2 regions of the Paenibacillus sp. 01T443 genome follow, and region 2 is predicted to be linked to the other one. Evidence: a T-box and tRNA genes for the amino acid it is inferred to sense, from the RefSeq annotation. Region 2 holds a T-box; the other holds one or more tRNA genes.
What was found. The T-box of region 2 lies ahead of leuS (leucine--tRNA ligase). A T-box ahead of a tRNA ligase gene usually reads a tRNA of that ligase, here a tRNA-Leu.

Region 1 (10,946 bases), on a different contig from region 2:
TCAGGACGAGCACGATATCCCCTACCTTTGTATTGCTTGTATCGGCATTTTTCCAAGCGTAGCGGTCCAAAAATATTTTTTCGCTTAGCCCCTCAAGTCGTTTTACGTTAGACGTCTCCATCGTAGATGATTCCTCCTTCGAACTACCGCGCTGCAAGCATATGTATAGCTATGATATGCATATAGCACAATATATTGTGTGATAAAACGATTATACTATACTACATATTGATTTTCATGCTTGTATATGGCTGAAAATAACAATCCCAGCCGCTTACATGCCCTTTCTCATTCTTTTTCTTGTCCATACTCTTTTTTAAGCATCATCTTATTATTATTGGATGAAAGGGTAATACTGATTACAACTTATCCCTTTTACTGCGGAAGGAGCTGGACCAGATGACATTCCATACAACGCCGCAGGCTGCCTCGGCCGAAGCGGGACACACTATCGCAACCCGTAAGCTTCATCCACTTGTCGATCTGCAATGTGACCGCTCATGGTTTGATGAGCTGCAAAACCGTTTGACGCGGGGCGGTCCATGGGATGATTGGACGTTATATCAGCTCGCGATGGAGGCTGAGCAGGCGAAACGAATCGAAAGCTTCGAGCAGCTGCTGTGCCTGCGATCGCTGCCATCCTTCGAGCCGATGCCGCATCAAATCAGCACGGCGCGCAAGGTTGTTCACGAAATGGGCGGACGCGCGATTCTTGCTGATGAGGTTGGTCTCGGCAAAACGATAGAAGCGGGGCTCGTTCTCAAAGAATATATCGTACGCGGATTAGCAAAACGCGTGTTAATTCTCGTACCAGCCTCACTTGTCCTGCAATGGGTGCGAGAGCTTAATCAAAAGTTTGGTATTTCTGCCGTAGCCCAGAAAAAAGCGCATACCTGGGGCTATGATGTTGTGGTTGCATCCATCGATACCGCAAAGAGGGAACCGCACCGCGAGCTTGTTCTCGGAACGGACTACGACCTCATCATTATTGACGAGGCACATAAACTGAAAAACAAGAAAACGACGAACTATCAGTTTGCTAATCTTTTACGCAAAAAATATTGCCTGCTGCTGACTGCCACGCCGATTCAAAACGATATGGATGAGCTGTTCAATCTCATCACGCTGCTCAAGCCGGGTCAGCTTGGCGGTTTAAGCGACTTTGCCGCTAATTTTGTCGTCGATAAACGTGTGCCAAAAAATGAAGATCAGCTGCAGGAAGCGCTCTCCGGCGTGATGATCCGCAACCGCCGAGGTGACGGCGGCATTCATTTCACGAAACGTTTTGTCAAAAACATCCCGCTCACCTTATCCGAGGATGAGAAGGCTCTCTATGATGCGGTAACCGGATTTGTAAAGGAGAGATACGAAGAAAGCGGCGGCGATTTGTCCAGCATGCTCTCTCTCGTTACGCTGCAGCGCGAGGTGTGCAGCAGCCGGGACGCCGTTTTTTTAACACTCGTTAATCTATTCAAGAAAACAGCCGAGGACTCCCCTATGCGTCCAAAAATTTGGGAGCTTGTGGAGAAAATCCGCAGTATTAAAGCAAATACGAAAGCAGAAAAAGCGATGGAGCTTGTCAAAGAAATGAATGACAAGGTTATTATCTTTACCGAGTACCGGGCTACCCAAGAATATTTACTGCAGTTTTTCCGCGCGCAGAACATGATCGCCGTTCCTTACCGAGGCGGCATGAACCGGGGTAAAAAGGATTGGATGATGGATTTGTTCCGCGGCCGCGCACAAATCCTGATCGCTACGGAAGCTGGCGGCGAAGGCATCAATCTTCAATTTTGCCACCATATGATTAACTTTGATCTACCATGGAATCCCATGAGAGTTGAGCAGCGTATTGGCCGCGTGCATCGCCTAGGCCAAACAGAAGACGTGAAAATATACAATCTGTGCACCATCGGCACCATCGAAGAGCATATCGTAAATTTATTGCATGAAAAGATCAATCTGTTCGAGCTAGTGATTGGTGAGCTTGACCATATTCTAGAGCGCTTCGAGAAGGGCGATGGCTCATTGGAGCAGCGCCTTGCCAAAATGCTGCTTGAATCCGGCAATGAGACCGATTTGAAACAGAAAATCAATCATTTGGGCTCCTCGCTCAGCCGAATCCGGGAAGAGGTACTGATTGGCGAAAACCCGCTGCCCGGCCCCGATCTGCTTGTTAATTTGGATACGCTTGGACAAACCGTGGAGGTGCAGCCTTGAACGAGAAGCAGGTGCACAAATTTGTAAATCGATATTTAGAGGCGACAGAGTGTTCCATTTTAGAGAAATCACCCAGCCACTTTACGGTCAAGCTCTCTCCTCTCGCAGATCGCGAGCTGACAAACCGTCCGTATTATTGGAGCTTCGTGGACAGGGTCAACGCTGAACCAGAGACGATGACCTTCCTGTTCGTTACAGACAAAAACAAATATGACGCAGCCGAGGAAGCCAAAAAAGAAGAAACAGCAGCCATCCAGCTGAATGCCGCAGAAAACGCTCAAAATGAGGCTGCGAATGCCGCTCTTGGACGCTCGCTCGGCTTCATTCATGGCAATCTCGCCGCTCCTGCCCGGGTGCCGCGCGAGGACTTGTTTTTTGGCGCACGTAAGCTTGATATGCTCTTTGACGCTGCGAAAGCGAAGGGCAGCTTCGTTTATTTGTTTCAAGAGCCCGATAAGCGGAGCAGCAATCCTTTTTCATCCACGCCGTATACCGCGTGGCTCGGCGTCAATATGCGCGTTGAATTTGCATGCGACCGCAAACGCGAGGAAATCCATTGCTTCGGCGTATCGCTTGCGACTGGACAGATCGTGGAGCAGTTTTATGACCGGTTGCTCACCCATAAGCTTACACCCCGTCTGCCTGCGAATATTCATATTACCAAAAACGGTCTCTCCTTCAACAAAGCGCTTGGCATTGTGGAGCAAGCGCTTGAACGAAAGCTTCGCGCGTATGACTACAGCTGGGCAGAGAGCGCCTCTGCAAGACTTGAAGAGGAACTTGAGCGAATAAGCGGTTATTATGAACCGCTTGTTAAGAATGCGCTTGAAGAAAATAAGCCGGCGATCGAGGAGCAATTCGCGCAGCGGCAATCGGAAATAAAATGGCAGTACGAGCCTCGGGTGACTGCATCCGCCATTAACTGCGGCATCTTTCATCTTGAAGGCATCGACTGACATGGATTAGACGATATCCGCAGCGATACGTCAAAAAAAGGCGGTCGAAAGACCGCCATCACGTGACAGGTTATAACAGCCTTCTTAGGGCATGTCCGATACAATAGCAACGAGGTGATAAAATATGCGAAAAAAATTTATTAAGCTGACAGCGGCATGCGTATTAACCGCTCTTGTCCTTTATTCCGGCGGTTTACAATCGCAGCCTGCGGTAGCGCTTTCAAATCCGACAACCATCTATGAGCCTGTACAGCAGCAAGCCGAGCAATGGGTAGCGGAACTGGCGTCCCAACCTTCATTTCAAGCTTGGAAGCAAGCATCGCTTGTCGTTTCCCCGATTGGGCCAGGTACGCACAGCTGGTTAGTGCTTGTTAAGCAAAATAAACTTACGGTCGGTTACCTCATTGTCCACGCAGTAGAGTCGGGCGGTTACCAGCTCGGTGAGTATGGGACAAGCAGCAGACCTCCATTTGATGAAGGCACGCTTTCTAAATCCGTTCTGCAGCTTGAGCTGCTGCAACCCGCCTCCACAATTGAAGCTTTATATGTTAACCCCCTGCTCGCAGCCTGGAAGGTGGCATCTGAGCAGGATACCTATTATACCGATGGTGCCAGCGGCGAAAGCCTTCCTATTCAGGAAAACGACTGGCTGGCTGCCGAATCAATAATGCCGACTAATCTAGAGCATATGCAAATCGGTGCAAAAGCAACGCTTTTAAAACATGTATCATTGCCCTCATTCAATGCTTATGACAAGCTTCCGTGGTTAACAAATCTACCGATAGCACTCAGTGCATCTGCATATTCATCCTTATTCACAAAAATCAACAAAAAAGAACAGCTCCGTTATACTGCTGAGCTGTTCGAAGGTCAAATGCTGTATGTTTGGTCCGTTGTTGGTTATAACAAATGGAACAGCGGCCAGATTTATGTCGCTCTTGAAGCAGGCGAGGATGGATCAGACCGGCGTTATATTCCGGTCCCGCTGCTAATTGAACTTGGCCACTTTTACCGTTGACGCTCTGCGCGTCCCCGCCACCAAAGCATAATACTCATAGGTCCCCAACCGAACCAACGCGTCAGCCAAGGCTCTCTTCGCGCTTTGGCTGATGTTCTTGATTGCCTCCGCTCTTCCCTCGGTGTCTCTATATATGCCACAAATTTCTCCGTCATAAATTTCACGTACTCATCGCCTTTTGCCATTTGCTGCTCCCCCTTTAGCTCCGTATGAAATGATAAGATCAGTTTGCCCTGCAGCAATCGAATGTAAACATGCATGAGTTATCCATCAAAAAGACAATCTAACCGTATGTCAAAGTGATCTGGAGGAATGACTCGCATGTTTCGTAAAATGGCAATGAGCTTACTCGCGATATGGCTTGCTGCGCTCAGCAGCTCGATCAGCGCTTTTGCGTGGCCGCTAATTCCGGTAGGCACTAAGCAGGATTGGGCACTGCCGTCTACCGCCATCATAATTGATGCAGGTCATGGAGGCATTGACGGTGGAGCCTCCGCAGCTGATATTTTGGAGAAAGACATTAATTTAGCAGTAGCTCGAAAGCTTTATTTTATTTTACGAAGCCAAAATATACCCGCAGTACTTAATCGCACAGGTGATCACGCGTTGAGCGATGATAATCGTTGGCATGTCACTCGCTCGAGACATCGCAAGGATTTGTCTCAGCGGCGGCAGCTTACCGAAGAAATTGACAACGAGCTGCTCATAAGCTTGCATGTGAATTGGTCGAAAAAGAGTTCGGAGAAAGGACCACTTGTGCTGCATCAGAACAGCGGAGAAAGCTCGTTGCTTGCATTTTGCATACAGGATGCGCTTAACCGACAGCAAAATACGGCCTTCCTCCCGCGGGAAGGAAAGCCGTTTTATTTGCTCAAACGCGTCCATAATCCAGCTGTCATCGTCGAAATGGGCTTTATTAGCAGCGAACATGATCGCAGCATGCTGACTGACCCCAAGCGACAATTAGAGGTCGCTGAAGCGATTGCGTCAGGAATTAGGCAGTATAAGTGGATCGTTCACTGAGCCACCGCTAATTAGCGCTGTAAGCTTAACAAATTGTACGTTTGGCTGCATAACGGGTATGGACTGCTGGAGAACCGATGCCGTGAATTTCCCTGGCGGTCCCACATGACCTATCGTTATGCAGCTAACATGCGACTCTAGATGCTTGCGAAGTACGCTAATTTGTTTTGAAATATGCTGGACCGTATACACATCATCGAGAAACACATCATTGGAAACAATCGGAACACCGAGTTCCGCTGCGATTTTTGGCACTACGGTTTTATAGGTTGTCCGGCTATCTAGAAAAAAGAGACCCCGTTCCTTACACACGCCAAGTACAATGCGCATCATCCTCTCGTCCGCCGTCACCTTTGAGCCCATATGATTATTCATGCCGATCGCGTACGGCACATCATCAATCGCATTCTCAACACGTCTCCGCACATCTTCATCGCTAAGATCCGTCGTTAAAGCGCCTGGTCCCAGCCACTTTCTAAGACCCTTGTTCGGTTCCATCGGCATATGAACAATTACGTCATGACCATGTTTATGCGCTTCCTCCGCGTCCTGCTTCGTTGTGGGCATAAATGGCATGATTGCAGCCGTAATTTTGATCGGAAGCTTCATCATCTCAGCCGTTCCATTCATTCCGTTTCCGAAATCATCTATGACTACCGCGACCGTACGCACTTCTTCCTCTCCAGCAGTTTGTGCGTGTGTTATTGCGCGACTCGCGGAAATCTCAAAGCTGTTCGGGCTTCCGGCAGCCATTATAACGCCAAAAAGAACAATCGCCGCAGTTGTCCTCACGGGGAACCGCTTCTTCAATTGATGTATCGCCAGCTTTGTTTTTCCAACCACACTGTCCTGCTGCATTCTCATTGCTGCACACGCCTCTCATCTTTTAATATCATTGTTTGTGAATAGGCTGGAAAATATGCTAAAACTTGCAGAGAATACAAAAAAGAGGCCTTTGCTTGGCCTCTCCATCTATTTCTTCTTATTCGTCCGTCTTACTCATGACATCTTGTGTAATTTGCTCCAGCGTAATACTCGCCAGCTTGTTCTCCATCGCCTTCTGCGCTTCATTAAAGGCCGTTTCAAGTGAAGACTGAATGTGGCGGCCTACCGTGCATGCCGGATTCGGCTTCTCGTGAATGGCGAACAGCTCATCTTGCCCGTTATTATGGACAGCGTTGTAGATATCGTAAAGCGTAATCTCATTTGCCGGCCTTGTAATGACAGCACCTGCAATGCCTGCGCTTGTCGCGACAAGACCCGCTTTATTCAGTAAGCCCATAATTCTTCGGATTACGACAGGGTTGGTATTCACGCTGCCAGCGATAATGTCTGATGTCAGTCTTGCTGCCTTACTCGTCTCGAGTAACGTCATAATATGAACCGCTACTGCAAACCTATTGCTAGTCAACGCTATCACCGCCTGTCTTTAATTAACTTATCCTAAACGATCATCATGTAAGCATTATAGTTACATGCCGCTTGCATTGTCAATCAACTGTGCTGTCTACTGCTGCTAAATCTGGTGCAAAGGTTACTTTCCCGCCCGATAGAGACGATATTCTTGCCAAGGAATGTACAAGATAGCCAAGCTCGATCAGCTTATTTCGCCCTGGCTGGAAGGCCTTCTCGATTACGATGCCGATACCTGCAACGGAAGCTCCCGCTTGTTCTACGATTCGAGCTAACCCAAGCGCCGCATCGCCATTTGCAAGAAAATCATCGATAATCAGCACGCGGTCCTTTGCTTCCAAAAACTTGCGTGATACCGTAACCTCACTCTCCTCCTGCTTCGTGAAAGAGAATATTTTTTCCGTATACAGATCATCTTTAAGGGTGAGCGACTTACGCTTACGCGCGAAGATCAGAGGCACATTCATTTGCAGCGCAGCCATGACTGCCGGAGCAATACCTGACGATTCCAGCGTAATCACCTTCGTAATCTCTTTCCCTGCAAAAAGTTCGGCAAAGGTTTGGCCGATGCTGAACATCAGCTGCGGGTCTACCTGATGATTTAGGAAGGAATCTACCTTCAGTACATTATCGTTTAAAACTATCCCTTCCTCCAAAATCTTTTGCTCTAATTGTTTCACAGCGGCTTCCTCCATTTTTATAAGATAATGTTGACAATTCCATCATATTCATGATAAGATGTCTACTGTTGAAACAAGTTATGCGGTCGTGGCGGAATTGGCAGACGCGCTAGATTCAGGTTCTAGTGGTGTAACAGCCGTGGAGGTTCGAGTCCTCTCGACCGCATCCTTATTAGCATTTATGACTATTCTAGACGATATTTAATCTAGTGGTCAATATTAGAAATCAACTTATAAATTCAAACCACTTATTGTCATGATATTAAATTCATGATAGGAAGTGGTTTTTTTGATGCTTATTGCAGCTTTTTCCTCCTATACCATTCGCATTGTAATCTCCAGGATCATCACTTATTCCATCCGCTGGTACGTATTCTCCGTCAGAATTATAATCTTCAATATTCGTTGACGGCGCTCTCGGATCTGACTTTAATTCTTCCTCCGAGTAAGGCAATTCTTCGTTTGAGCTGCTTGAGCCTGATGGAGTTTCGATAAACAGCGAGGAATCCTCAGATGACTTTTCTGTATCTGTTTCCTCTACGATTGGTGAATTTGTTGGCGCTTCATTCGCGCTATTGGTAACGCCAGAGTTGCAGCCAGATAATAAGACTGTGATTGCAATAATTCCAAAAATAACATGCAGCTTCTTCATTCTTTATCCCCTATCCTATAATTACCACAATTATATCTTCTGTGGGTATATAGGTCTAGGAAAAAACTCCCATTGCATTCACTCATCTCAATCTATCATTACAATGTTGTTATATAATAAACACTGATTATCAGGTAATTCAATATTTTTGTGAAAATGACCAAAAAACCACTTCTTATATGCTAATTTGAATTTTATTTCAGTGAAATACATGTGCATTTGATCCGCCTCAACGTGATTCAAACCATAACATAGCGAAAGTGTTTGTAACGCGTCATATGAGCATGTATGTGTCAGTACATAGTCTACTTTCCAGTCATTTTTATCAAGGCACTGCAATCCTACTTCATACTCTTCTACGGACGGCATTTCCCTGGTCCACCAAGATTTATCGAGTTTACGATAATCCTTATCATGTGAAGCAGCTCCGCCGAAAGTAAAAAATTTCTTACCGTCCATTTCAAATACCTGTCCTCGCATCAAATGAAAAATGCTGGGTGTGATTTTATGGACGTTACCACCGTTCCATGATTCAATCGGAAATGACTCCAATAAATTGAAATTCTCATGATTCCCATCTATAAATAATGTCGTCCAAGGTTTACCACTTAACCACTTGAGCCAATATTTATCTTCATTATCATCTGCCCAAATCAACCCAAAATCACCAACTATGATTACATAATCAGTCTTTGTCAGTATTTTACCTAAAGGAAAATTTTTTGTGTTAAAACGTTGTCCCACGCTGACAGAACCGTGAATGTCTCCAGTTATATAGATAGCAATAAAGAAACCACTCCTTCAATTCTTTTTCAACTAATTCGGCTGATAGGATAGGCGTTAGCTTCGATTCTTTTTAACATATCCATAGTACCATATACTGGAATTTCAGCATAAGAATTAATGCAACTTATTGCCTCTTTTTATCGTCTGTCTCAACAGGATAAAGGAGGAGCTCATTGTGAAATATGTTTGGATAGCATGTACGCTGCTGCTAGCGTTAACGGGATGTTTAAATGCAGGCACGGAACATGAAACGGAGCAGCCCTTCAGCAATAAAAGCAATACAGAAGGCAAAGAATCTGCAGTAAAGCTGGAATTGGAGGATTTTAAAGGTGTATTGCAATCGGAAGGACTTGAATTAATGCCTTATGAGGAAAAAAACGATTGGATTTTGAACAATGTTAAACCGAATCGGTTTACCGTTGGCAGACCCAACGAAAATACTGACCCTGCAAAATTAGAGAAGGTTTCTGTCTACATATTTAATTCAGAGAAAGCAAGAATGAACGGATTGGAGGATTTCAATAAACAAAAAGAACAATATGACATGATGATACCCCATATTTATTCATCAACAAATATACTTGTTTTCTATTGGGCCGAGGCACAAATGGATAAGCCTGCAAAATACGAGGAGCAATTCCAAAACGCTATCCAGCAGCTGGACAAAATCGAAGTTGAATTCATCGTCAACGGAACTTAAAAGTTCAACAAAAAAGGAAAGAGCCTCTGTCACCTATCGGCCAGAGGCTCTTTCCTTTTAACTCCGACTAATCGATCATCGTGGAATGTGATGCATCTCTCTTATAAAATAGCATATACGGCTCGAACGGAAGCTTTGACCGTTAAAGCCCCCGGCTCGATCGGCGTAACCGCACTGTCAGCGAATGCTGCTGCTTTAAACATCGGGATGGGCCCTCCAGATAGCGGCAGCTGCTGCACTTCGAGCGGCACATTAGCTAAAACAACACCGAGTGTATTAGCAATCGTCAGCGCCCTTTGCGCAGCGTCACGCACAGCAAGCGATAAGGCTTGATGCTCGTAAATATCAGGCCTAGCAGTCGTAAGCCTGATGCTGGATACATGGTTGGCGCCGCTGCTAACGGCCGTATCCACAACAGTCCCCGTTTGATCAACTTGATCTACCGTCACCTGAAGCAGGTTGGTTACTTGATAACCTCGGAATATTTGTTTTCCATCCACAAAATCGTACATGGTGTCAACGCGATACTCCTGAGTCTGCAGCTTGTCGCGCGGTATGCCCAGTCTCAGCAATGATCCAATGACTGCTGCGATAATATTGGCATTTTCAGCTTGAATTGAACGCAAATCCGCGCCCTCCGTCACAGCCCCGAGTACGACGATCGCTCGATCGGCGGGTGCTGCTGCCGTCCCTTCCCCAATTACCTCAATGGTAGCGTTCCTTGACGAGTGACTATTCCCAACTTGTTTCATAGGGTATCCGTTCATGGCACGACTCCTTATTAGTTTTATTAGCCCCTAGGCACATACCGAGCGCATCTCCTGTAGGCACGAATAAAGTAATACATTCTTACAAGAAGAGGTGAGATATTGACTACGATCACGATTGGAGCTGTCGGGGATTTACTCATGAAAAATAAGATTATCGACTCCGCAAGAATATCCAAAAAAAATCAATATTCTTTCGGTTCGATATTTGCAGGAGTTGCACCCCATCTAAAAAATAACGATTTATTGATCGGTAATTTGGAGACGACCTTCTCCGGGACGCCTTGGTTCGGCGGCAATCCGAGTCGACTCGGGCGATACGAACGACGCAGCAAGCGCACCGGCTATCCGATGTTCAATTGCCCAGACGAGCTTGCTTCGACACTTAAGCATACCGGCTTCGATGTCATGACGACAGCCAATAATCATTGTGCCGACGGGGGCGAATACGGCATCAAGCGCACGTTGAACGTCCTTGACCGTCACGGCCTTAAGCATACAGGCACCGCACGCTCGCAAAAGGAGGCTAGACGCTTATTAATTATGCGCGTCAAAGGCATCGATATCGGTATTCTATCCTATACGTACGGAACGAATAGAATGCCTGTTGCCAAATCCTATCTGGTTAACCGGATTCAGTCCAAAAAAATAGCATCCGATATTAACCGTATCAAAAAGAAATGCGATTTTGTCATCGTCTGTCTCCATTTTGGACGGGAGTTCAAACTCAA
Region 2 (10,946 bases):
CTAGAGTATATATTGCCGAATTCCTGCAATGCAAATAAATTTGCCGCATGATCCGTATCTCTGAATCCGTAAGATGTCGTTTGGTATATAGGCACCGCGCGCGACAACGTAGTCGGATCAATTTGCTGACCTCCGTGGACGGATAGTGTATCAAGAGAAAGCTTGCGTTGTTCTGACATTTTCTCGACTCCTTCTACATAAATGATTGATAGAATAATGGCAAGTGATGGGTAATTTACTCGCTTCCTTCCATTCTCTCACAATTATGGACGAGCTACAATGCTATCTTGCATCGCATTCAGCAGTTTTTCCCCAATTCCCTTGACACGCAGCAAATCGTCTATCGATGCATATTTACCATTTTTTTCTCTATCCTCTACAATAGCTTGCGCTTTTGCAGGGCCTATCCCCTTCAATGCGTCCAGCTCCGATGCTGTCGCGCGATTGATGTCAAGCTTGCCCGTTTCATTCGCTTCCGCGGCGGGATCTGTTGCAGCGATTTGACTTATAGCTTCTGAGCCAGACGATACTGGCTCTGAAGCAAACTGTTTTTCCGGCAGAGCATGATTATCCATTTTATCTGCGGGATCGCTGGGCAGATCACCCTTGTCGTCAACCAACCCCGTCTCTTTCTCTCCTGTTATCTGAAGCGCACCATTCCCTGCATCTGCCTTTTCAATTGCCTTTATCGCTTCTCCAGCGGCCTCGTTTACCAGCACCCACTCACCAGGCTCATTGTGCTTAGTCTCCATTAAAGCAGCAGAAAACAGGAATACGGCCGTAATTATAAATATGGAAGCGACTAAAATCGATTTGCTTGGTAAGCGAGATGACGATGATTTCATTTGATAGCCCCTTTTTTAGTCGACAATTTATTTAGGAATCCGTGACATATAAAACAAGTCCTCTGGAATAAGGTAAGAGAGCAACCAAAAAAGTATTGATTTTGACTCGGGATTTGCACGCGCATGGCCCTGCTTTTAACGCTCTAAGCATGCCGCGCACGCGCCAAACCTATAGGAGGGTTCAGCATGAATGTCGGATTTATCGGGACGGGCACGATGGGAAGCCTGCTTATTGAAGCACTGATAGCATCAGGCGCATTATCACCAACACAAATTGCCGTAAGCAACCGCACCTTTGCAAAAGCGCAAGCTTTGGCCAACCGTTATTCCGGCATGAAAGCCGAAAATACGAATGCTGCTGCTGCCTGCGGCAGTGATATTGTTTTTTTGTGCGTTAAGCCCTTGGAATTCAAAAAAGCCGTAGATGATATAAAATCCGTTATAAGGCCGAATCAAATTATCGTCTCCATTACAAGTCCAGTGCTCATCTCCCATCTAGAAGGCGAACTGGATTGCAAAATTGCAAAGGTCATCCCAAGCATTACTAATCATGTTTGGAGCGGAGCATCGCTATGTATATATGGCCAGACGATGAATGAACAAGACAAAACGCAGCTGGAGGAATTGTTATCCCATATCAGCCAGCCGCTTCGAATAGATGAAAGCTATACAAGAATCGTATCGGATTTATCAAGCTGCGGGCCGGCATTCATCTCATTCCTTCTCGAGCAGTTTGTTGATGCCGCCGTCGAGGAAACGGGGATCGGACGTGATGAAGCCCTTCGTGTAGCAAGCGCCATGCTACTCGGAACGGGATTGCTCTTGACCGAAGGAGGCATGACACCCGCGGAGGTTCAAGATCGTGTTGCCGTCCCCGGAGGAATTACAGCCAAGGCGCTGAACATGCTTCGCCGTGAGACTGACGGTGTATTCAACCAGCTTATCCGCACGACCCACGATAAGTTCAAAGAGGATTTAGCCAAGGTTACAAGCGCCTTTATAGGCGAAGAGGTGAACGGTCAATAGCTGTTCTTCAGCTAAATCCCGTTCACCTCTTCAATTTGCATTAATTTGCGACAATGTTCACTAGCTTGCCTTTAACCGCAATTACCTTGCGGATCGTTTTACCGGCTATCAGCTCTTGTACTTTTTCAAGCTCCTTCGCCAAGCTTTCCATTTCAGCAACATCCATATCAGCTGCGATGGAAACGCGGTCCGCGATCTTACCGTTCACCTGCACCACGATCTCTACCTCTTGATCGACAGTCCAAGCCTCTTCAAAGGTCGGGAACGAAGCGTACGTGAGCGAATCCGTGCGTCCAAGTTTCTCCCATAGCTCTTCAGCAATATGCGGTGCGATTGGCGAAAGCAATTGAACGAATTGTTCCATCGCCGCTTTCGGCAGCACATCTGTTTTGTAGGCCTCGTTGACAAAAATCATCAGCTGGCTGATCACGGTGTTGAAGCGCAAAGCCTCATAGTCCTCCGTAATCTTCTTAATGGAACGATGCCATGTACGTTTGAAAGCATCGCTCGTATCGCCGTCTCCAATTTTTGCGTTTAAGCTTCCATCCTCGTTGATGAACAAACGCCATACGCGGCTGAGGAAACGGTAGGTCCCTTCAACGCCATTCGTGTTCCATGGCTTAGTCGCCTCAAGCGGCCCCATAAACATTTCATACATACGCAGCGTGTCTGCTCCGAACTCATTAACGATGTCATCCGGATTAATGACATTGCCGCGTGACTTGGACATTTTCTCGTTGTTGTTGCCGAGAATCATGCCTTGGTTTACAAGCTTATGGAAAGGCTCTTTAGTATCTACAACTCCGATATCATAAAGTACCTTATGCCAGAAACGAGCGTATAGCAGATGAAGCACAGCATGCTCAGCTCCACCGATGTACAAATCAACCGGAAGCCATTCCTTCTGCTTCTCAGGCGAACAAAGCTGCTCATTGTTCTTCGGATCAATAAAACGTAAATAGTACCAGCAGCTTCCTGCCCATTGCGGCATCGTGTTCGTCTCGCGGCGAGCCTTCATGCCGGTCTCAGGATCAACCGTGTTTACCCAATCCGTTACGACAGCAAGCGGGGATTCACCAGTACCGGAAGGCTTAATCGCATCAACATCAGGCAGCAAGAGCGGCAGCTGATCCTCAGGAACGGTCTTCATCGTGCCGTCCTCCAAATGAATAATCGGAATCGGCTCACCCCAATAGCGTTGACGGCTGAACAGCCAATCGCGAAGACGATACGTAATTTTGCCTTTGCCTTTACCGGACGCATCCAAATGCTCAATCATCTTGGCAATGGCTTCCTCATTCTTCAAACCGTTAAGGAAATCGGAATTGACATGCTCGCCGTCCCCTGCATAAGCTTCCGTCGAAATATCGCCGCCTTGCACGACTTCCACGATCGGAAGCTCGAACTGCTTCGCAAACTCCCAGTCTCGCGCATCGTGGCCCGGAACTGCCATAATGGCACCCGTTCCATACCCGGCCAATACGTAATCCGCAATCCAGATCGGTGTTTTCACGCCGTTTACAGGATTAATGGCATAGGCTCCAGTAAACACGCCGGATTTATCCTTGGCCAAATCCGTACGCTCTAGGTCGCTCTTGCGTGCAGCAGCCTCTTGATATGCTTCAACAGCCGCCTTTTGGCCTTCGGTAACGATTTTTGCCACGAGCTCATGCTCTGGCGCCAATACGCAATAAGTTGCTCCGAACAGGGTATCCGGACGAGTGGTGAATACAACCAATGAAGAATCATGTCCATCGATCTCGAACGTGACCTCTGCGCCCTTCGACTTGCCGATCCAGTTCCGCTGCATATCCTTAATGCTCTCCGACCAGTCCAGATCCTCCAAATCATCCAATAGACGATCGGCATATTCCGTAATTTTCAATATCCACTGGCGCATCGGCTTGCGGACAACCGGGTGGTTGCCGCGCTCGCTGAGGCCGTTAATAACCTCTTCGTTAGCAAGCACCGTACCTAGTGCCTCACACCAGTTAACGGAAACCTCAGCAACATATGCAAGGCCGCGATTGTACAATTGAATAAATATCCATTGTGTCCATTTGTAGTATTCCGGATCTGTCGTGCTAATTTCGCGGTCCCAATCGTAGGAGAAACCGAGTGATTTGATTTGTCTGCGGAAATTGTCGATATTTTTGAACGTGATGTCGCGCGGGTGCTGACCCGTATCCAGCGCGTGCTGCTCAGCCGGTAAGCCAAATGCATCCCATCCCATAGGATGAAGCACGTTGTAGCCCTTCATTCTCTTATAGCGGGATACGATATCAGTTGCCGTATAACCCTCTGGATGGCCAACATGTAAGCCTGCTCCTGAAGGATAAGGGAACATATCTAACGCGTAAAACTTTGGTTTACCTGCGACCTCAGTCGTTTGGAACGTTTTGTTTTTATCCCAGAATTGCTGCCATTTCGGCTCGACAACAAGCGGATTATAGCCGTGAAATTGCTGTTCTTGACTCATTTGTTGATATCCTCCTAAGTAAATGTGCTGTATGCCGCCAGCTGCATAAAAAACATAAAACCTCTCGCCCCTAGCGATTATCGCTAGGGACGAGAGGTTGTTCTCCCGTGGTACCACCCTAGTTAGCGGCAGGCATGCTTTGCCTAACGCTCACTTGTCGCCCTTATCGCAGGCCAAACGGTGCTTTTCCCAAACGACAAATCTCATCGAATGATTATCCGCACAGCTCCAAGGCGAGCTTCATTCCGCAGCAGGTCCGGCTTCCACCACAAAACGCCGGCTCTCTTTGCCTTGCCATCGAAATTACTATTCCTCTTCAACGCTCCATATGCATAAAAATGGTTAGTTTCGATTATAAAGATCGAGCGGTTCGGTGTCAAGAGATCCTTACTCCATTAGATAAGAGCTGCTTCGCAGCCTCACTTGCCTTCATTTTATTTCAAATATTTATTTGCGCCGGCACTTAAACCAACAATACCGAAAATTACTGATACGATAACCAGCATCACTAATGAAATGGTCCAATTATGGGTGAGATCATGAATAAATCCAAATAACAGAGGACCGGCAGCGGCAAGCAAATAACCAATGGATTGCGCCATTCCCGACAGCTGCGCCGATTGTTCCGTACTGCTCGTCCGAAGCACGAAAAACATAACAGCCAGGCTGAACCCTGATCCGCCGGCTATACCGAGCAGAATCATGCAAATCGGAATCAGCGCAGAGCTTCCGATCAGTAAGCCTATATACCCGATTAAGAGCAGCACAGCCGTTAACACGACCAATCCTCGTTGACTAGCCTGCCTTCCTGCGATGACAGGAATGATAAATGTCGCAGGCAAGCTTACGAATTGCAGCAGTGACAGCATCCAGCCTGCATCGATATGGCTCATGCCGCGATCAAATAAAATTTCAGGCAGCCATGAAATATTGACATAAAAACAGAATGACTGCAAACCCATAAACAGAGTGACCTGCCAGGCTAAACCTGAGCTAAGCAAGCTAGACCTTTTCGCGCTGCCCGCTGTTTTCATGCGGCCGCTGCGGGTCAATGAGCGCGTTTGCGGAAGCCATGACGCAGTAGCGATGAGAGCAACCAACGACCAGCTTGCGAGCATCCCCTGCCAGCCGAAGCCGAGCTGCTCTGCGATCGGAATGCTGAAACCTGAAGCTAGTGCTGCCCCCAAATTCATAACGACCGAATATAAACCAGTCATCATACCGACGGTGGTCGGAAAATCCCTTTTGATCAAGCTTGGAAGCAGGACGTTTGCAGCCGCAATCGCCATGCCAAGCAGAGCAGTTCCAGCAAACAATGCAGCAACGGATGGAAGCGAGCGTATGACGATAGCGCCCGTTAGGACTACCATGGCAAGCAATAAAGTATTTTCCATGCTTATTCGCCGCGCAAAGCGCGGTGCCAGCGGAGAAACAAGCGCGAAAGCAAGCAGCGGCAGCGTCATCAACAGTCCCGTTATAGCACTGGATAACCCAAAGGCAGCTTGAATATCCGAGACGATGGGCCCGACGGCTGTTATGGATGCACGCAAATTAGCAGCAATAAGCAGGATGCCGAGCAGAAGCAGCCACGAGCTTGTTACAGCAACCGGCGAAGCTTGCGAGGCCGATGTCCATTTTACGTTATTCATTTTCACAAAATAATCCTTCTTTCTCTTGCTGTTCATTCTATGTTGTTAAGCTTCCCATTCAATTGCCTTAAACATTCGAAACGCGGTACCAATATTCATACTGTGCCGCGTAGCCGATCTTATCGTACATGGCATTGGCCGGCAAATTATTTTTGACGACGAGCAGATACCCTTGCTCCGCCCCTTGTTGCTTCCCCCATTGCAGCAGATGCAAAACGAGCTGCTCGCCATAGCCTTTATTTCGCTTGCTTGAATCGGTGACGATATCATAAAGACCAATCCAGCCATCCTCAATGACCGCGAATCCGCCTGCAACCGGAATGCCATTCTCATGCAGGAGAGCAAAGCATTTCTCGAGCGGTGATTGTAAAAGCATTTTACGGGTGACAGTCCTATACTCGTCCGTTAATCCGCTAAATACCGAAACTGCATCCAGCCAGCTTTCTGTAAGCTCGTTCTCGAGCCAAACATCCGCAAAACTAGGCGTTTGAACATCTGATAAGTGTATGGTCTTCACGATCGTATGGTCGACTAGATCATAACCGCGGGAGGCTAGCTCCCCGTCAAGCACGGATGGCTGGCTGAACGGCGTGATTTTAAAAACGGTACGCAGGTTTTGCCGTTCATACCGACCTTCGCATTCGCGGATTTTCGTATCCAGTTCTAAGGTATGGCCGAATAACGGATTTACCGAGTTGGATCGTTTGGTATACCCCTCTGCAAATCGAAGCAGCCAGCCGTCATAAACGAGCGTTTGAAGAGCCGGCCAGCCATTCAAGCTCATTTCCTCGATCCGAAAATGCAACAGCCGCTTTATCGGCACAATATGATGCCTGTCATGCCAAATAAAATCCTTTAAATACTGCGACGTATGAAACGGATGCCCGTCCGCGTCCTCATAGGCTGCTTCGTAGCGCTCCTTCGAAAACTTTGCAATCGCATTTATTATTCGTTCGCGGCTATGTATGGCTTGCGTTACCAATTCTATGACAGAAGTTGTCTTGCCGTAAGCTTTTGCTATTTCGTTAAAATCGTCATAGTCCAAATGCTTAACGGAGAGCGGCTCGCCCGTTGCCACCTTGTCGACCGCCTCCTGGTAGAAATAGTCATCCCACCGCAAAATATGGGCGACAACCCCACGTACGGTCCATTTCCCTGCCGCAATGCTCTGATTCCAGTACCGTTCATCATATTTCCCCAGATCGGCTACAAACGTTATCCATTCACCGAAGCTTTGCAGAAGCTGCTCTTTTTCAGAAGTCATTCTTTTTCCCTCTCTCTTTAAATAGGTAGACGCAGGTTTGCTGTCCTTTAATCATAATAGAAGCCGCGTTAACGGGCGAGAGGATTTTTAGAGCTATTAGCAAAAAAAACAGCCGCTCTTTGAGCAGCCGGTTACGTATTATTCCTTGCTTTTGACTACGACAGGCCGAAGCGCTCAAGCTGCTCCAACTGATTCGACCGCCGCAGCACTTCACCCTGCTTTGGACCAAGTAAATCAAAATGCGGATACTCTGAGCGGGCATGAATATAACGGGGGTCAAGGCCGTTTTCCAGACACCAGCGCGAGAGCTTACCCATATCGGAGCAGCCTACCTTTGTCACGGTCCGCATGTCTGGAAACCTCGGGTCAAGCCAGTAATGCGTAAGAAAAGCAATCTCTCCGCGCGCGACTGCCGCCTTCCATTCATTCATTTCTTTTCTTTTAATGCCAAATGCCATCGTACACGCTCCTTAAAGATCGACATTTACATGCTTGTCATATGGGGACCGCTTTATGGACGATTACGCTAGAATGTTCTTGACTCTGCCTACCTGGCCATCAGCGAGCCTTACCTTGATACCATGCGGATGCTTAGGTGCATTCGTAAGAATATCTTTCACGACGCCTCGCGTAAGCTTGCCGGTGCGTTGATCCTGTTTTAACACAATGTCTACCTGCAGGCCCGGCCTAATTGCCGAGCGTTCTGTTCCATTCATCCTAATCATTCCTCTGCTGCTCATAATGTTGCCTTTTAGCATAGCATATGCAAAGTAAAGATGCACATTATAAGGACAACTGTTATACTTAACATCAAACGATGTTTACGAAAAGAGGAAATGTATTAATGTCTAACGCATTTAACGCTTTGGGTATCATTCCCAAGCTTAGCGAACTGCTTCACCATGATGGTATTACGGAGCCGACTCCGGTTCAAAAACAAGCAATCCCTCTCCTGCTGAACGGGCAGGATGTCATTGCGCAAGCACAAACGGGCACAGGCAAAACGATCGCTTTTGCGTTGCCTATTTTGCAACGAATTAATATAGAGAAAGAACAAGTGCAGGCTCTCATCCTAACTCCGACAAGGGAGCTTGCCATTCAAATAACGAGCGAGCTTAAAAAGCTAGTGCCTGCTGTCGGTGTAAGCGTCCTTGCTGCTTATGGCGGTCAAGATGTAGACGCCCAAATCCGCAAGCTGCAGCGTTCGCCGCATATCGTCGTTGCTACACCTGGCCGTCTTATCGATCATATGAAGCGTGAAACGGTCAGCCTGGGCAAGCTGCAAATGCTTGTTCTCGATGAAGCCGATCAAATGCTCCACATGGGCTTCCTGCCCGATGTGGAAAGCATTATTTCGCAAACGCCGAAAGCGCGCCAAACGATGCTGTTCTCCGCAACAATGCCTGATGCCATCCGAAAGCTCGCGGCGGATTATATGAAAACGCCTGTCGATATCCGCGTACGGAGCACAAATGTCACGCTGGACAGCATTACGCAAATCGTCTATGAGACTACGGACAGAAGCAAGCAGCAAACACTTGTACATTTGCTGGAGCGCCATCAGCCGTATTTAGCTGTTATTTTTTGCCGGACGAAGGTTCGCGCTAAGAAATTAAATAAAGAGCTCCAAGAACTTGGCATTGAATCGGATGAGCTTCACGGCGATCTAACGCAAGCCAAGCGAGAACAGGTCATGAAACGCTTTAGAGACGCCCGCTTGCAGGTGCTTGTCGCGACTGACGTTGCGGCACGCGGACTTGATGTGGAAGGCGTCACGCATGTATATAACTATGACGTTCCGCAGGACGGCGAGCTCTATATCCATCGCATCGGCAGAACCGGGCGCGCTGGACAAGAAGGTGCCGCGATTACGCTCGCTACACCTTATGACAAAAATCACCTTATGCTCATTGAGCAGAGCATAAACGCAAAGCTTACGCGTCGCGCCATTGACAGCGAAGGCGTCGAAACTTCCGTACGGGCACAATCCGGCGATCGTCCAGAGAAGAGCCGGGGAGCTGCCGGCAAGAACGGCGCGCGCAGCGCAAGCGTCAAGCCAGCTGAAGGCGGGCGGCGCGGACGTGATCGTTCCGGTCAATCCGATCGCAATGCCAAACCAGGCGGACGCAGAGGACAACGCGATACCTTCCGTCCTGCTGCCTCAGGTAAACGCACTGTAAGAACAGCTGAGGTGCGCGGTGAAGTTAGCGAGCCGGCTGGTGAAACTTCCGGTTGGTCCGCTCGTCGCGGAGAACGCTTCGAAAATGACGGACCGGCTCGCGGCGGCGATCGTTCAAGCACACGAAGCAGCGCGCCTCGTGGCGGGGAACGTTCTTCTAGTCGCGGAACCGCAGCTCGTGGCGGCGAACGCTCCGAAAGTCGCGGTGGCGGCTCGGCTCGCGGCGGTGCAACCCGCAGCAGCAGCTTTGGAAGCCCTCGCGGCGCTGAGCATGCAGCAGGTCGCGCTCCTTCATCAGTCGACAGCCCGTGGGAAGCAGCTCGCAAAGATGAGAAAGCAAGCAATAACCGCGGCGCAGTCCGCGGCAACGCTCAGGCTGGCGGTCGCGGTGGTCAGCGCGGCAATTCTTCAGCCGGGGGGCGCAGCAGCGCTCCTTCTGGAGGACGCAGCAGCACGAGGGGCGGAAGTTCTTCCAACAAACCGCGCGGCGGGCGCAATCGCTAAATGATAATAAAAGTGGTTCCGACAGAATTTTTCATTCTGCAGGAACCACTTTTTTTCATACAAGACATCTACCCTTCCCTGTTAATTGACGGAACGGCTTACATCACGAATTACTGCCGGCAAGTACGGAGCAAATGCCTAAATGACGAGAAATCTAGACAAATGTCCAATCGTTATAGGTCATTTTACATATGATAATGTATACCGAACTACGGGAAAGCTCACTCGAAACTAATTTCCCAGAGTCGGAAATTTACTAATAGGGGGAATTGGCATGTCCGGTGTACATGGAGGTTTTACGTCGTTAGGCGTTATTTTGGTATTGTTCATTCTTCTGGTAATTATATCTAGATCCGTCCTTTTCTAATTCCTCTCAATAAACCATACAAGCGTAAACGGCTGTCGCCGTCCTCATTGGCAAAAGCTATCGTTTCGCGGAGATATATAAGCACATTTATAAGTGAAAACTTATAAATTCTTATATATTTAAAAAACCGCCTGAGCCTTTGCTCAGACGGTTTTTTGTGGTTAACGCCACGCATATTCGCGCAGCGCCTTCGCGACACCGTCCTCACTGTTCGAATAAGCTACCGCATTTGCAGCCAGCTTAACCTCTTCAGGAGAATTGCCCATCGCTATGCCCATGCCTGCAAATTGCAGCATAGTTATATCGTTATAATAATTGCCTATAGCCAAAATACGGCTGCGGTCTATGCCTCTGATTTCTGCAAGCTGCTGCAGCGCTCTTCCCTTATTAGCTTCCAAATGATGAACATCAATAAAATAATCACCGCTGCGAATGGTATGAAGCTGCTTTGGCCACCCCGCCCATTCTGCCTGCACCGTATCCATCACTTCTTTGCTTCCGAACACTGTAAATTTCACAAGCCCATTCGGCAATCCTAGTCTAAAATCTTGGACTAACGGCTTGGATTGATAATGTCCATACATTACCTCTGCTTCAGGAGTCATGCTCTCTACCATCATCTCAAAGGCCGTA

Region 1: it encodes a tRNA-Leu, which carries the amino acid that the T-box ahead of leuS (leucine--tRNA ligase) is inferred to sense. The anticodon was not compared.

What each region holds. Positions count from the first base shown of each region.
Region 1 is NZ_JBFTPE010000008.1:488,419-499,364, forward strand. It holds gene AC1DLI_RS16115 (adenosylcobalamin-dependent ribonucleoside-diphosphate reductase) at 1-121, opposite strand, end outside; gene AC1DLI_RS16120 (DEAD/DEAH box helicase) at 400-2,220, shown strand; gene AC1DLI_RS16125 (YqhG family protein) at 2,217-3,176, shown strand; gene AC1DLI_RS16130 (hypothetical protein) at 3,301-4,194, shown strand; gene AC1DLI_RS16135 (YqzE family protein) at 4,185-4,379, opposite strand; gene AC1DLI_RS16140 (N-acetylmuramoyl-L-alanine amidase family protein) at 4,516-5,217, shown strand; gene AC1DLI_RS16145 (divergent polysaccharide deacetylase family protein) at 5,182-6,081, opposite strand; gene AC1DLI_RS16150 (Rrf2 family transcriptional regulator) at 6,200-6,628, opposite strand; gene AC1DLI_RS16155 (xanthine phosphoribosyltransferase) at 6,708-7,310, opposite strand; tRNA gene AC1DLI_RS16160 (tRNA-Leu) at 7,393-7,476, shown strand; gene AC1DLI_RS16165 (hypothetical protein) at 7,579-7,962, opposite strand; gene AC1DLI_RS16170 (metallophosphatase) at 8,050-8,706, opposite strand; gene AC1DLI_RS16175 (hypothetical protein) at 8,924-9,448, shown strand; gene AC1DLI_RS16180 (SIMPL domain-containing protein) at 9,550-10,215, opposite strand; gene AC1DLI_RS16185 (CapA family protein) at 10,318-10,946, shown strand, end outside.
Region 2 is NZ_JBFTPE010000001.1:485,236-496,181, forward strand. It holds gene AC1DLI_RS02360 (homocysteine synthase) at 1-179, opposite strand, end outside; gene AC1DLI_RS02365 (ComEA family DNA-binding protein) at 264-845, opposite strand; gene comER (late competence protein ComER) at 1,032-1,871, shown strand; gene leuS (leucine--tRNA ligase) at 1,912-4,350, opposite strand; T-box leader at 4,433-4,679, opposite strand; gene AC1DLI_RS02380 (CynX/NimT family MFS transporter) at 4,785-6,035, opposite strand; gene AC1DLI_RS02385 (GNAT family N-acetyltransferase) at 6,067-7,263, opposite strand; gene AC1DLI_RS02390 (hypothetical protein) at 7,419-7,721, opposite strand; gene AC1DLI_RS02395 (YwbE family protein) at 7,785-7,979, opposite strand; gene AC1DLI_RS02400 (DEAD/DEAH box helicase) at 8,108-9,946, shown strand; gene AC1DLI_RS02405 (YjcZ family sporulation protein) at 10,221-10,313, shown strand; gene AC1DLI_RS02410 (Cof-type HAD-IIB family hydrolase) at 10,475-10,946, opposite strand, start outside.